Regions from separate parts of the Micromonospora sp. NPDC049101 genome, predicted to be linked through region 1. Evidence: riboswitches for the same ligand, from Rfam matches in the RefSeq annotation. Region 1 holds a riboswitch; the other holds the start of a gene.
What was found. A riboswitch is a leader RNA that binds a small molecule or an ion and turns the genes downstream of it on or off. The one in region 1 is predicted to bind thiamine pyrophosphate.
Positions count from the first base shown of each region.

Region 2: another riboswitch for thiamine pyrophosphate. It lies ahead of AB0B57_RS29925 (ECF transporter S component); the one in region 1 lies ahead of thiE (thiamine phosphate synthase).

Region 1 is NZ_JBEZED010000035.1:14,613-20,570, forward strand. Features, by position in the region: gene AB0B57_RS32590 (ThuA domain-containing protein) at 1-1,845, opposite strand, end outside; TPP riboswitch at 2,157-2,266, shown strand; gene thiE (thiamine phosphate synthase) at 2,261-2,887, shown strand; gene thiO (glycine oxidase ThiO) at 2,884-4,041, shown strand; gene thiS (sulfur carrier protein ThiS) at 4,032-4,232, shown strand; gene AB0B57_RS32610 (thiazole synthase) at 4,229-5,008, shown strand; gene AB0B57_RS32615 (thiamine phosphate synthase) at 5,116-5,721, shown strand; gene thiD (bifunctional hydroxymethylpyrimidine kinase/phosphomethylpyrimidine kinase) at 5,858-5,958, shown strand, end outside.
Region 2 is NZ_JBEZED010000028.1:88,811-94,768, forward strand. Features, by position in the region: gene AB0B57_RS29915 (energy-coupling factor transporter transmembrane component T) at 1-295, opposite strand, end outside; gene AB0B57_RS29920 (ABC transporter ATP-binding protein) at 292-1,788, opposite strand; gene AB0B57_RS29925 (ECF transporter S component) at 1,903-2,496, opposite strand; TPP riboswitch at 2,572-2,676, opposite strand; gene AB0B57_RS29930 (alpha/beta fold hydrolase) at 2,783-3,613, shown strand; gene AB0B57_RS29935 (AAC(3) family N-acetyltransferase) at 3,643-4,449, shown strand; gene AB0B57_RS29940 (SIS domain-containing protein) at 4,446-5,195, shown strand; gene AB0B57_RS29945 (DUF6328 family protein) at 5,335-5,838, shown strand; gene AB0B57_RS29950 (acyl-CoA dehydrogenase family protein) at 5,943-5,958, shown strand, end outside.

The DNA of each region.
Region 1 (5,958 bases):
GTACCGCGCGTCACCGGCGTAGCCGTAGTCGACGGTGGCCGGGACGACCGGGGGGAGGTTGGTCAGGCCGGTGTTGTTCGGCGAGTTGTTCACCGGCGCGGCGCAGTCGAACTTCGCGCCGCTCGGGCCGGACGGGAACGTGTAGTCGTTGTACGCCTCGTTCGTGCCCGTGCAGTACGGCCAGCCGTAGTTGCCGGGGGTCACGATGTTCCACTCGACCAGACCGCGGGGGCCCCGGGTCGCGTTGTTCGCGTTGGCGTCCGGCCCGTAGTCCCCGACGTACAGCGTGTCGGTCTTCGGGTCGGTGCCGATCCGGAACGGGTTGCGGAAGCCCATCGCGTAGATCTCGGGACGGGTCTTCTCGGTGCCCGGCGCGAAGAGGTTGCCCGTCGGAACGGTGTACGTCCCGTCGTCCTCCGGGTGGATCCGGATCACCTTGCCACGCAGGTCGTTGGTGTTCGCCGAGGTGCGCTGCGAGTCGTAGTCCTGGCGGCCCGGGCGCTCGTCGAGCGGCGAGTACGCGTTGGACTCGAACGGGTTGGTGTTGTCACCGGTGGCCAGGTAGAGGTTGCCGGCGCTGTCGAACGTCATGCTGCCGCCCGCGTGGCAGCAGGTGTTGCGCTGGGTGTCGACCCGCAGCACCTGCTTCTCGCTCGCCGGGTCGATGGTGTCGCCGGTCACGGTGAACCGGGACAGCAGGTTGCGCGTGACGTTGTCGTTCGGGGCGTAGTAGAGATACACCCACTTGTTGGTGGCGAAGTCCGGGTCGAGCCGGATGCCGATCAGACCGTCCTCGTTGCCGGTGAAGACGTCCAGGTCGACGGCGGTGACGGTGCTGCCGGTGTCCGGCTTGATGATCTGCACCCGGCCGTCGCGCTCGATGTAGAAGACCCGCCCGTCGGGGGCGATGTCCAGCTCCATCGGGTTGCTGGTGTTGCTGTCCAGGGCGATCTTCTCGAAGTTCGAGGTCTTCGTGGCACCGCAGTCGGCGTCCGCGACACCGGCCGCGGTCCGGATGCCGCCGAGCAGGTGGGACAGGAACTCGGGCTCGGCGAACGACTCCCGGGTGTGCCCACCACCGGTGTACCAGGAACGACCGCCGTCGAAGTCCTGACACCAGGAGGTCGGGTGGTCGGCGCCCATCGCGCCCGCCCCCGGGGTGTAGCTCTTCTCGTCCAGGCTGGCCAGCACGTGCACGTCCGGCCGCGGGTTGGTCTGGAAGTTGTACCACTCGTCGAACCGGGACCAGCGGTCCGGCAGCTCGGCCGTGGACGGGTGGGCGTGGTCCTCCACCTTGACCGTGGCCTGCTGGTTCTGCGGGTGGTTGGCGAAGTACGCGCCGACCAGGTCGCCGTACCAGGCCCAGCTGTACTCGGTGTCCGACGCGGCGTGGATGCCGACGTAACCGCCGCCGGCCTTCACGTAGCGCTCGAACGCCGCCTGCTGCTCGGCGTTGAGGACGTCACCGGTGGTGGAGAGCCAGATCACGGCCTTGTACTTCGCCAGGTTGGCGTCGCTGAACGCGGCGCCGTCCTCGGAAGCGTCCACGGTGAATCCGTTGGCGGCGCCGAGCTGTTGGATGGCGGCGACACCGGTGGGGATGGAGTCGTGCCGGAAGCCGGCAGTCTTGGAGAAGACCAGGACCGAGAAGGGATCGTCGGCGGCCTTCTGGGGCGCCTTCGGCGCCACCTGGGTGACCGGGGTTCCGGCCGCTGCCTCCCGTGGGGGGACCTGTGCGGCGGCCGGCGCGGCCTGCGCGGGTGTGCCGAACAGGGTCGTCGAAGCGAGGGCCAGGGAGATGAGGGTTGCGGTGATGGGTACGCGGGCACGACGAGAACGGGACACGCCGCCTCCTGTGTCGTAGTGACGGAGATCGCGGGAGTCGGCTCGCCGAAGGCCGTCCCTGATGGAGCCGGTGGTCACACCCTGCGAGGGCACCCCCACCGACATTTTGTCGAATCGCTGAACAAATTAATTCGACTGGTTCAATGTCCGGCAAGATGCCGGCGGGTAACGGTTCTGCAACGGCAGGCGACATTCCGAACAGGACCGCATGAACCGCCCCACAGATCTAGCTCGATTCGGTGCGTTCCGGCCCACCGGCCGCCGCCGAGCCCCGCCTTGGCAGACCGGCGGATCTGTCGTACGGTGACACGCAAGTAACCCACGGGAGCCCGGTGTACCGGGCTGAGAGGGGGGCTGACAGCCCCCGACCGTCGAACCTGATCCGGATAATGCCGGCGCAGGGAGGAGAGTTGCCGTGCCGTCCCTGGGGCGACTGCATCTGATCACCGACACCCGACCCGGTCGGGACCCGCTCACCGTGGTCCGGGCCGCCCTCACGGTGGCCCGCGCCGACCTGGTCGTGCAGGTCCGGGTCGAGGACTCCGCCACCGACCGCGAGGCGTACGACCTGGCCCGGCGGGTGCTGGCGCTCTGCCAGCCGTACGAGGCGACCTGCCTGGTCAACGACCGACTGCACGTGGCGTTGGCGGTGGGTGCCGCCGGCGGCCACGTCGGAGCGGACGACCTGCCGGTCACCGCCGCCCGGCGGGTGCTCGGCCCCACCGGTGTGCTGGGAGCCACCGCCCGCGCGCCGGAAACGGCGAACGCGGCGGTCGCGGCGGGAGCCAGCTACCTGGGCGTCGGCCCGTGCCACCCCACCAGCACCAAGTCCGGCCTGCCGGACCCCATCGGGCCCACCGGGGTACGCGCCGTCGCCGACGCCGTCGACGTGCCGGTCATCGCGATCGGGGGCGTGACCGCCGCCCACGTACGGGAGCTGCGGGCCGCCGGGGCGTACGGGGTGGCGGTGGTCGGCGCGCTCTCCGCCGCCGCCGACCCGGCGCAGGCGACCGCCACGCTGATCGAGGCCCTGACGTGCTGACCGGCCGGTCCGAGTCGGCGTCCTCCGACGACCGGGGCCGGCCGGACGTGGCGGTGATCGGGGCCGGGCCGATCGGGTTGGCGATCGCCTGGCGCTGCGCCGCGCGGGGGCTGCGGGTGGTGGTGCACGATCCGGCACCCGGCTCGGGGGCGTCGGCGGTGGCCGCCGGCATGCTCGCCCCGGTCGCCGAGGCGTACTTCGGTGAGCGGCAGTTGACCGAGCTGCTGCTGGCGTCCGCCGACCGCTGGCCCACGTTCGCCGCCGAGCTTGCCGACGCGACGGGCGTCGACATCGGCTACCGGACCGAGGGCACCCTGCTGGTCGGGTTGACCCGCGACGACCTGGCCGAGGCGCGCCGGCTGTGGGCGTACCAACAGGGGTTGGGTCTGCCGGTGACCCCCCTGCGCCCCAGCGAGCTGCGCGACCTCGAACCGGCCCTCGCCCCCCGGGTGCGCGGCGGCGCGCTCGCGCCCACCGACCACCAGGTCGACCCCCGGCTGCTGGTGCCGGCGCTGCGCACGGCCGCGCAGCGGGCCGGCGCGGTGCTGGTGCCGCAGGTGGTCACCCAGCTGTCCGATGTGGACGCCGCGGTCACCGTGGTCGCCGCCGGCTGCGGGGCCGCCGCACTCACCGGCCTGCCCGTACGGCCGGTGAAGGGCCAGATCCTCCGGCTGCGCGCGCCCGACGGCGTCGCGCCAGGCTTCCGGCACGTGATCCGGGGGTACGCCGACGGCGAACCCGTCTACCTGGTGCCCCGCCCCAACGGCGAGGTCGTGCTCGGCGCGACGGTCGAGGAACGGTCGGACACCACCGTCACCGCCGGTGCCGTGCAGCGCCTGCTCCGCGCCGGCGTCGACCTGCTGCCCGAGCTGGCCGAGTACGACCTGGTCGAGGCGGCCGCCGGGCTGCGGCCGGGCACCCCGGACAACGCACCGATCCTCGGGCCGCTGCCGGGCCGACCGGACGTCCTGGTCGCCACCGGTCACCACCGGCACGGCATCGTGCTCACCCCGGTCACCGCCGACCTGATCACCGACCTGGTGTGCGCCGGCGTACCCGATCCGCTGCTCGCGCCTTTCCGGCCGGACCGGTTCGTCGGTGTGGCGGCGGACGGTGAGCCCGAAACGACGATGAAGGGGGACCTGTGGAGTTGACGGTGAACGGGGCCGGGCGAAGCGTCCCGAGTGAGGTGTCCGTGGCCGACCTGGTCCGTGACGTCGCCCCGCAACCGCGCGGGGTGGCGGTCGCGGTCAACGGCGAAGTGGTGCCCCGGGCGGGTTGGGCGACCACGGCGCTGCGCGACGGTGACCGGGTCGAGGTGCTCACCGCGGCGCAGGGCGGGTGAGCGGGGTGTCGTTCGAGCTGGGTGGGGAGACGTTCACCTCGCGGCTGATCCTCGGCACCGGTGGTGCCGCGAATCTGCACGTGCTGGAGCAGGCGATCCGGGCGTCCGGCACCGAGCTGGTCACCCTGGCCCTGCGCCGGGTGGACACCGCCCCGGGCACGGCCGGTGGGCTGCTCGACCTGCTGGACCGGTGCGGGGTACGCCTGCTGCCGAACACCGCCGGCTGCCACACCGCGACCGAGGCGGTGAAGGTGGCCCGACTGGCCCGGGACGCGTTCGACACCGACTGGGTCAAGCTGGAGGTGATCGGCGACGAGCGGACGCTGCTGCCCGACGGGGTGGAGTTGCTCCGCGCCGCCGAGGAGTTGGTCGCCGACGGTTTCACCGTCCTGCCGTACACAAGTGACGACCCGGTGCTCGCCCGCCGGCTCGCCGACGTGGGCTGTGCCGCGGTGATGCCGGCCGGCTCGCCGATCGGCTCGGGGCTGGGCATCGGCAACCCGCACCACATCCGGCTCATCCGCCAGGGTGTCGACGTGCCGGTGATTCTCGACGCCGGCATCGGCACCGCCTCCGACGCGGCCCTGGCGATGGAGTTGGGCTGCGACGGCGTGCTGCTGGCCAGCGCGGTGACCCGGGCCGCGGACCCGGTGGCGATGGCCACCGCGATGCGCTACGCGGTCGAGGCCGGACATCTGGCGGCCGGCGCCGGCCGGATCGCCCGCCGCTTCCACGCGCTGGCGTCCACCCCCGACGAGGGAAGACCAAACCTGTGACCGCCCTACCACCGCCCCAAGCGTCACCGCCGCCGACGGCGTCGCCGCCGGCGGGAGATCTTGGAAGCAAACCGCCCCTGGAGGGGCACGTTCCTTCCAAGATCTCGTTGGGGAGGGTGCCGTCGGGGGTGGTCGTTCTTACCGATCGGATTGCCGCTCGGGGTGGGCTTGAGCGGGTTGTCGCGGGAGCGGTGGCCGGGGGAGTGCGCTGGGTGGTGCTGCGGGAGAAGGACCTGCCCCGCGCCGAGCGCGCCGCCCTCGCCACCGACCTGCGCGCGATCCTCGCCGACGTCGGCGGAACCCTCGTCGTGGCCGGGCCCGACCCGCTCGGCGGCGACGCCGTGCACCTGCCCGCCGCCGGCCCGTACCCGCCGCCGACCCACCGCCTGGTCGGCCGCTCCTGCCACGACGAAACCGAGCTGAGCCGCCTGACCACCGAGCACTACGCCACCCTCTCCCCGGTCTACCCCACCAGAACAAAACCGGGGTACGGCCCACCCCTGGCCACCGAAGGGCTGCGCAAGCTGATCAGGATCAGCCACGTACCGGTACTGGCCCTGGGCGGTATCGAAACCCCGGAACAGGTAGCCGCCTGCGTAGAGGCAGGAGCCGCAGGGGTGGCAGTGCTGGGCACGATCATGCGAGCAACAGACCCCGCCGAAACAGCGGCGATCCTGACCAGCGCTTATGCCGAGGCGTCACCCCGATGCTGACCCAAACCCGGCACGGAGGCACCAGGTCCCCACGAGCGGGGCTGCGGCCGACAGTGCCCACGCAGGGATCAAGCCTGACCGCCCGGAGTGGGCACTGTCGGCCACAGCCCCCAACCGCAACCAAAGACGAGGGAAGATGACGCCGAGCACCATCCTCACCATCGCCGGCTCCGACTCCGGCGGCGGCGCGGGCATCCAGGCCGACCTCAAGGTCTTCGCGGCGCTCGGCGCGTACGG
Region 2 (5,958 bases), on a different contig from region 1:
TCGGTCCCGCGTCCAGGAGGACCCGGCCGGACCGGTCGGCGGCGAAGAGCACCAGGGTGACCAGGATGCCGGCGGCACTGAGGAGCAGTGGCCAGGCCCGTCGGGCCAGCACCCGGTAGCCGATGCCGAACAGCGGCAGCACGGCGAGTTCGAGCGCGATGGCGATCGCCGGGGCGAGGGGGTCCAGGGTGGCCAGCAGGGTGAACGAGAAGACCAGCGCGGCGGCGACCTTCGCCACCGGGTTGCGGCGGGCCAACGGCGCGTCGGGCGCGGCGACCGGCTCGATGCTGATCATCGGACGTCGTCCCGGCCAGGCTGGCCCGCCGGCCGACCTGGCCGATCACCTGCCGGGTCGGCGGGGACGGCGCCGGCCGCGGCCCGGTGCAGGGTGACGGTGCGGTCGGCGAGCGCGGCCACGAAGTCCGCGTCATGGGTGACCGCGACCACGCCGTGCCCGGCGTCGCGCAGGTCGGCGAAGAGGTCGACCAACTCCCGCCAGGTCCGCCGGTCCTGGCCGAAGGTGGGTTCGTCGCAGATCAGCAGGCGGGGCGCGGTGGCCAGGGCGGTCGCCACACTCAGCCGCCGCGCCTCACCACCGGAGAGGGTGTACGGGTTGGCAGCCGCGAGGCGGCCCAGGCGCAGCCGTTCCAGCAGCGCGGACACGGTCTCCTTGACGGCCGCCTCGGGTTGACCGGTCCGGCGGGGGCCGAGCGCCAGTTCGTCGAAGACGGTGCTGGTGACGAACTGGTGCTCCGGATCCTGGAAGACCGACCCGATCCGCCGGGCCAGTGCGGGGGCCGACCACCGGTGTGGGGGAGTGCGGTGGTCGGTGCCGGCCAACTCGACGGATGCGGTGACCCGTCCGGTGCCCGGCCGGAGCAACCCGCCGAGCAGCAACGCCAGGGTGGACTTGCCGGCGCCGTTGGGTCCGCGTACGGCGAGTGCCTCGCCGGCGCGTACCGCCAGGTCGGTGGAGCCCAGCCGGGGCGGCAGGCCGAGCCGGTCGGCGGTGAGCAACAGGTCCCCGGGCGCGGCGGTGGCTGGCCGGGGTGCGATGGGGTGACCGGGCACCCAGACCCCCTCGGCGGCGAGCGTGGCACCGTGGGCGGCGAAGACGGCCTCGGGTGTGCCGTCGGCGCGGACCCCGCCGCCCGGTTCCAGGACGACCACCCGGTCGACGAGCGGCAGCGCCTCGGCGATCCGGTGCTCGACCAGGATCAGCGTGGTGTCGGCGTCCAGGGCGCCGGCCACCGCCTGCCGGATCAGGTCGGCCCCGGCCGGGTCGAGGTTGGCGGTCGGCTCGTCGAGCAGCAGCAGTTCCGGACGCAGCGCCAGTGCGCCGGCCAGGGCGAGGCGTTGCTGTTCGCCGCCGGAGAGCGCGGCGGTGGGGCGGTCCCGGGGGTACGGGAAGCCGACGCGGCGCAGCGCCTCGTCCACCCGGGGCCAGATCTCGTCGGTCGGTACGCCGCGGTTCTCCAGCCCGAACGCGACGTCGTCGCCGCAGCGTGCCATCACCAGTTGGGTTTCCGGGTCCTGGAAGACGATGCCGACGCGTTCCCGCCCCTTGCGCGGGTCGAGTCCGTCGATCTCGACGGTGCCCTCCTGCTCGCCGGAGTCCTCGGGGAGCAGCCCGGCCAGCGCGCTGAGCAGGGTGCTCTTCCCGGCCCCGGAGGGCCCGAGCAGCAGAACCCGCTCCCCAGCCTCGACCCGCAGATCAACCCCGCGCAGAGCCCAGGCGCGCCGCCCAGCGTGCCGCCATCCGAACCCCCGCAGCAGTACCCCGCCCACCAAACCCACCCCCTCCCGGCCCGCCGCCCCTCACCCTGCCCGGTTGATCATGAGGTGGACGGGTGGTTCTGGAGATCCATCCGTCCACCTCATGATCGGCCCGAGTGGGTGGGGTCAGATCAGTGCTCGGTTCCGGCCTACCGGGAAGCGGTCCAGGACTCCGGTCCTGGCCAGGGACTCGGTCAGCAGCCAGCCGCCGGCACCGGCGATCACGGTGGCGCTGACGATGGTGATCAGCGCGTACGGGAGGCGGTAGTCGGCGAACGCGTAGTCGGCGTTCCAGACGAAGAAGTCGAACAATGCGGCGCTGAGACCGGTCAGTGCGCCGGCCAGCAGCGCGGTCGGCAGCCGGTACGACCGGTAGCGGAACGCGGCGAACGCCAGCTCGGCGCCGATGCCCTGCACGATGCCCTGCGGGATCACCGTGCCGGCCCACTGGCTGCCCAGCAGCGCGGAGAGAACCGCGGCCACCGTCTCGCAGTAGAGCGCGGCGCCGGGCTTGCGGATGACCAGGCCGCCGATCACGGCCGGCATCAGCCAGACGCCGTAGAGCAGCGCCTGCGCCGGCGGGAAGAAGGTGAACGCACCCTCGGTGGCGCTCCAGACCAGGCCCCAGGCCCAGAAGATGACCCCGAAGGCGACCGCGATCACCGAGGCGACCACGATGTCGATGGTCCGCCAGCGGCCCGTGTCGGTGGTGGAATTCATGTGTTGCTCCCAGTTCTGAATGCGAACCAGGAGAAGACGCACGCCGCACGCCCGGTGGCACCGGACGGCGGCGCGGCTGGAGGTCGACCGAACTCCCTGCGCTGGCATTACCCAGATCAGGTTCGAGGGTCTGCGGGCGTGCCCGCACTCTCAGCGCTGTGCGCTCCCCTGTCGGATGTGAAGTTGTCTCGTCGACGCTAACACCGACCAGGGGTGCCGGCCTAGCAGGGCTTCCGTCCGTCTCGGCGTTCGGCCGGCGGTGCGCCGGATGGGTAGGCTGACGATCATGCGGGTCGACGCGCGAGGTCTCACGTTCGAGGTAACCGCCGGCGGTCCGTCGGACGGCGTACCCGTCCTGCTGCTGCACGGCTTCCCCCAACACCGCGGCGAATGGGACGACGTGGTGCCCGCGCTGCACGCGGCCGGGCTGCGCACGTACGCGCTGGACCAGCGCGGCTACTCGCCCGGCGCGCGGCCGACGGCGGTGGCCGACTACCGGATCCCCGAGTTGGTCGCCGACGTGGTGGCGGTGCTCGACGCCCTGGGGCTGGACACCGTCCACCTGGTCGGCCACGACTGGGGCGCGATCGTGGCCTGGGCCGTCGCCGCTGGGCACCCCGACCGGGTCCGCACGCTGACCGCGGTGTCCGTGCCGCATCCGGCCGCCATGGCGTACGCCCTGGCCAACGACGGTCAGCAGAAGGCCCGCTCGTCGTACATCACGTTGTTCCGTAAGCCAAGGACCGCGGAGAGGGTGCTGCTGGCGTGGAACGCGACAGCGCTGCGCAAGATGCTCGGCGGGGTGGGCGACGCGCCCCGGGTGGACCGTTACGCCGCCCCGATGCGTGCGCCGGGGGCGCTCACCGCCGCGCTGAACTGGTACCGGGCGATGTCCCGCGCCGACCTGGCCGGCGTCGGCCCGGTCGCGGTGCCCACCACCTACGTCTGGAGTGACCGGGACGTCGCCATCGGCCGGAGTGCCGCCGAGGCGTGTGCCGCGAACGTCACCGGGGCGTACCGCTTCGTGCCGTTGACCGGTGTGAGTCACTGGATTCCGGACACCGCGCCGGGCCCACTCGCCGAGGCGATCCTGGCCCGGGCCGCCGGAACGGCCTGAGCCGTGCGGGTCGGTCGGAGAGGGGCACCGTGACGACGGGTACCAGCGGGCCGGGCACCCGGCGCTCGATCGCCGCGCAACTGCGCCTGCTGGGCGTACGCCCCGGCGCGACGCTGCTGGTGCACGCCGCGCTGCGTCCGCTCGGGTTCGTCTGCGGCGGACCGCACGCCGTGGTGCTCGCCCTGCGTGACGCGCTCGGCCCGGACGGCACGATCGTGGTGCCCACCCACACGCCCGACAACAGTGATCCCGCGCAGTGGCGCAACCCGCCGGTGCCGGCGGACTGGTGGCCGCTGATCCGCGCCGAGATGCCGGGTTTCGACCCGGCGGTGACCCCGAGCCATTTCATGGGCGCGCTCGCCGAGACGGTCCGTGGCTGGCCCGGTGCGCTGCGCAGTTCGCATCCGCACGTGTCGTTCGCCGCCCTCGGTCCGGCCGCCGAGCAGGTGGTGGCCGGGCACCGCCTGGCCGACATGCTCGGCGAGGGCTCGCCGCTGGCCCGGCTCTACGACCTGGACGCCGACGTTCTCCTGCTCGGCGTGGACCACTCCGTGAGCACCTCTCTGCACCTGGCCGAGTACCGCTGCCCGGGTTCGCCCCGGGAGCGGGTCGGCGCGGCGGTGCGGACCGGCGACGGCGGTCGGGAATGGGTGTGGTGGCAGGACGTACGGCTCGACGCGGACGACTTCGACGCGTTGGGCGCGGACCTGGAGGCCACCGGGGCGGTGCGCAGCGGACCGGTCGGCACCGGGACCGGCAGGTTGATGCGCCAGCGGGCGGCTGTCGACTTCGGGGTGCGCTGGCTGGACCGTAATCGAACGACGGAGGACGCATGACGGTGAGTGCCGAGGCCTACCTGGCCGTGGTGACCGAGACGATCGGTCGGGTGGCCGCCAGCCAGCGGGAGGCGGTGGGGCGGGCCGCCGACCTGATCGCCGACGCCGTACGCGCCGACGGGGTGGTGCACGCGTTCGGCACCGGACACTCCGAGGCCCTCGCCATGGAGATCGCCGGCCGGGCGGGTGGGCTGGTGCCGACCAACCGGATCGCGCTGCGTGACCTGGTGCTGCTCGGCGGCGAACCGGCCGAACGGCTCGGTCCGTTGCTGGAGCGGGACCCGGCGGTGGCCCACCGGCTCTACGAGCTGGCTCCGGTGCGGCCCGCCGACGTCTTCGTGCTCGCCTCGAGCTCCGGGGTCAACGGCGCGATGGTGGAGTTCGCCACGCTCGTCAAGGAACGCGGCCACGCCCTGGTGGCGATCACCTCGGCGCAGCACTCGGGTCGGATGACCTCCCGCCACCCGTCCGGGCGCAAGCTGGCCGACCTCGCGGACGTCGTGCTCGACAACGGTGCGCCGTACGGTGACGCGACGCTGCCGCTGCCCGGTGGCGGCGCGGTCGGCGCGGTCTCGTCGATCACCGCCGCGCTGCTGGCCCAGCAGGTCACGGTGGAGGTGGTGGCGCGGCTGCTGTCGGCGGGGGAGCGGCCGCCGGTCTACCTGTCGGCGAACATCCCCGACGGCGACGCGCACAACACGGAGCTGGAGGCCCGGTACGCCGGTCGAATCCGGCGCGGGTCCTGACGCGGTGCTGATGGCCGAGGTGCGTCCGGAAGGTGAACGACGGATGTCGTGAACCCGTTTCGCGCTCGCCCGGGTGGGGCATTGGCGTTGCTGCCGGCGGCCGGGACCGCCGGCAGTAGCGTCGCAGCGGAGGTAGCGCGTGTCCAAGGAGACCGAGAAGCAGCGTTGGCAGCGTAATTTCGCCGACCTGTTGCAGGAGTTGCGGGTCGCACAGACGGGCGTGCAGATCCTCTTCGCCTTCCTGCTCACCCTGCCGTTCAGTAACGGGTTCACCGAGACCACGGAGTTCCAGCGGGACGTCTACATCGTCGCGCTGCTCGCCGCGGCCGCCGCGACCGCGATGATCATCTCGCCGGTGGCGTTCCACCGGGCGCTGTTCCGGCAGGGGCGTAAGCCGGAGTTGGTGCGCTTCGCACACCGGATGGCCACCGGGGGTCTCGCCTTCATGCTGATCGCGATGGTCAGCGCGGTGCTGCTGATCACCGACTTCGTGCTGGACCGGCCGATCGCCTTCGTGCTCAGCGCACTGACCGGGCTCTGGTTCATCACCTTCTGGGCCGCCCTGCCGTTCGCTCGCCGCAACTGGGGTGAGGACGACATCGACGACGAGGACGACGACCCGGACGAGATCGCCGGCCGCTGATCTGACAGATCTCCACCGATGGCTACCTCCGGGTAACAACCGGGGGTAGCGTGACGATAGTCGCGCATGTCGACGCAGCCGCACCGAGGTTCGAGGGGGCAGCCGTGACCACGACGCAGG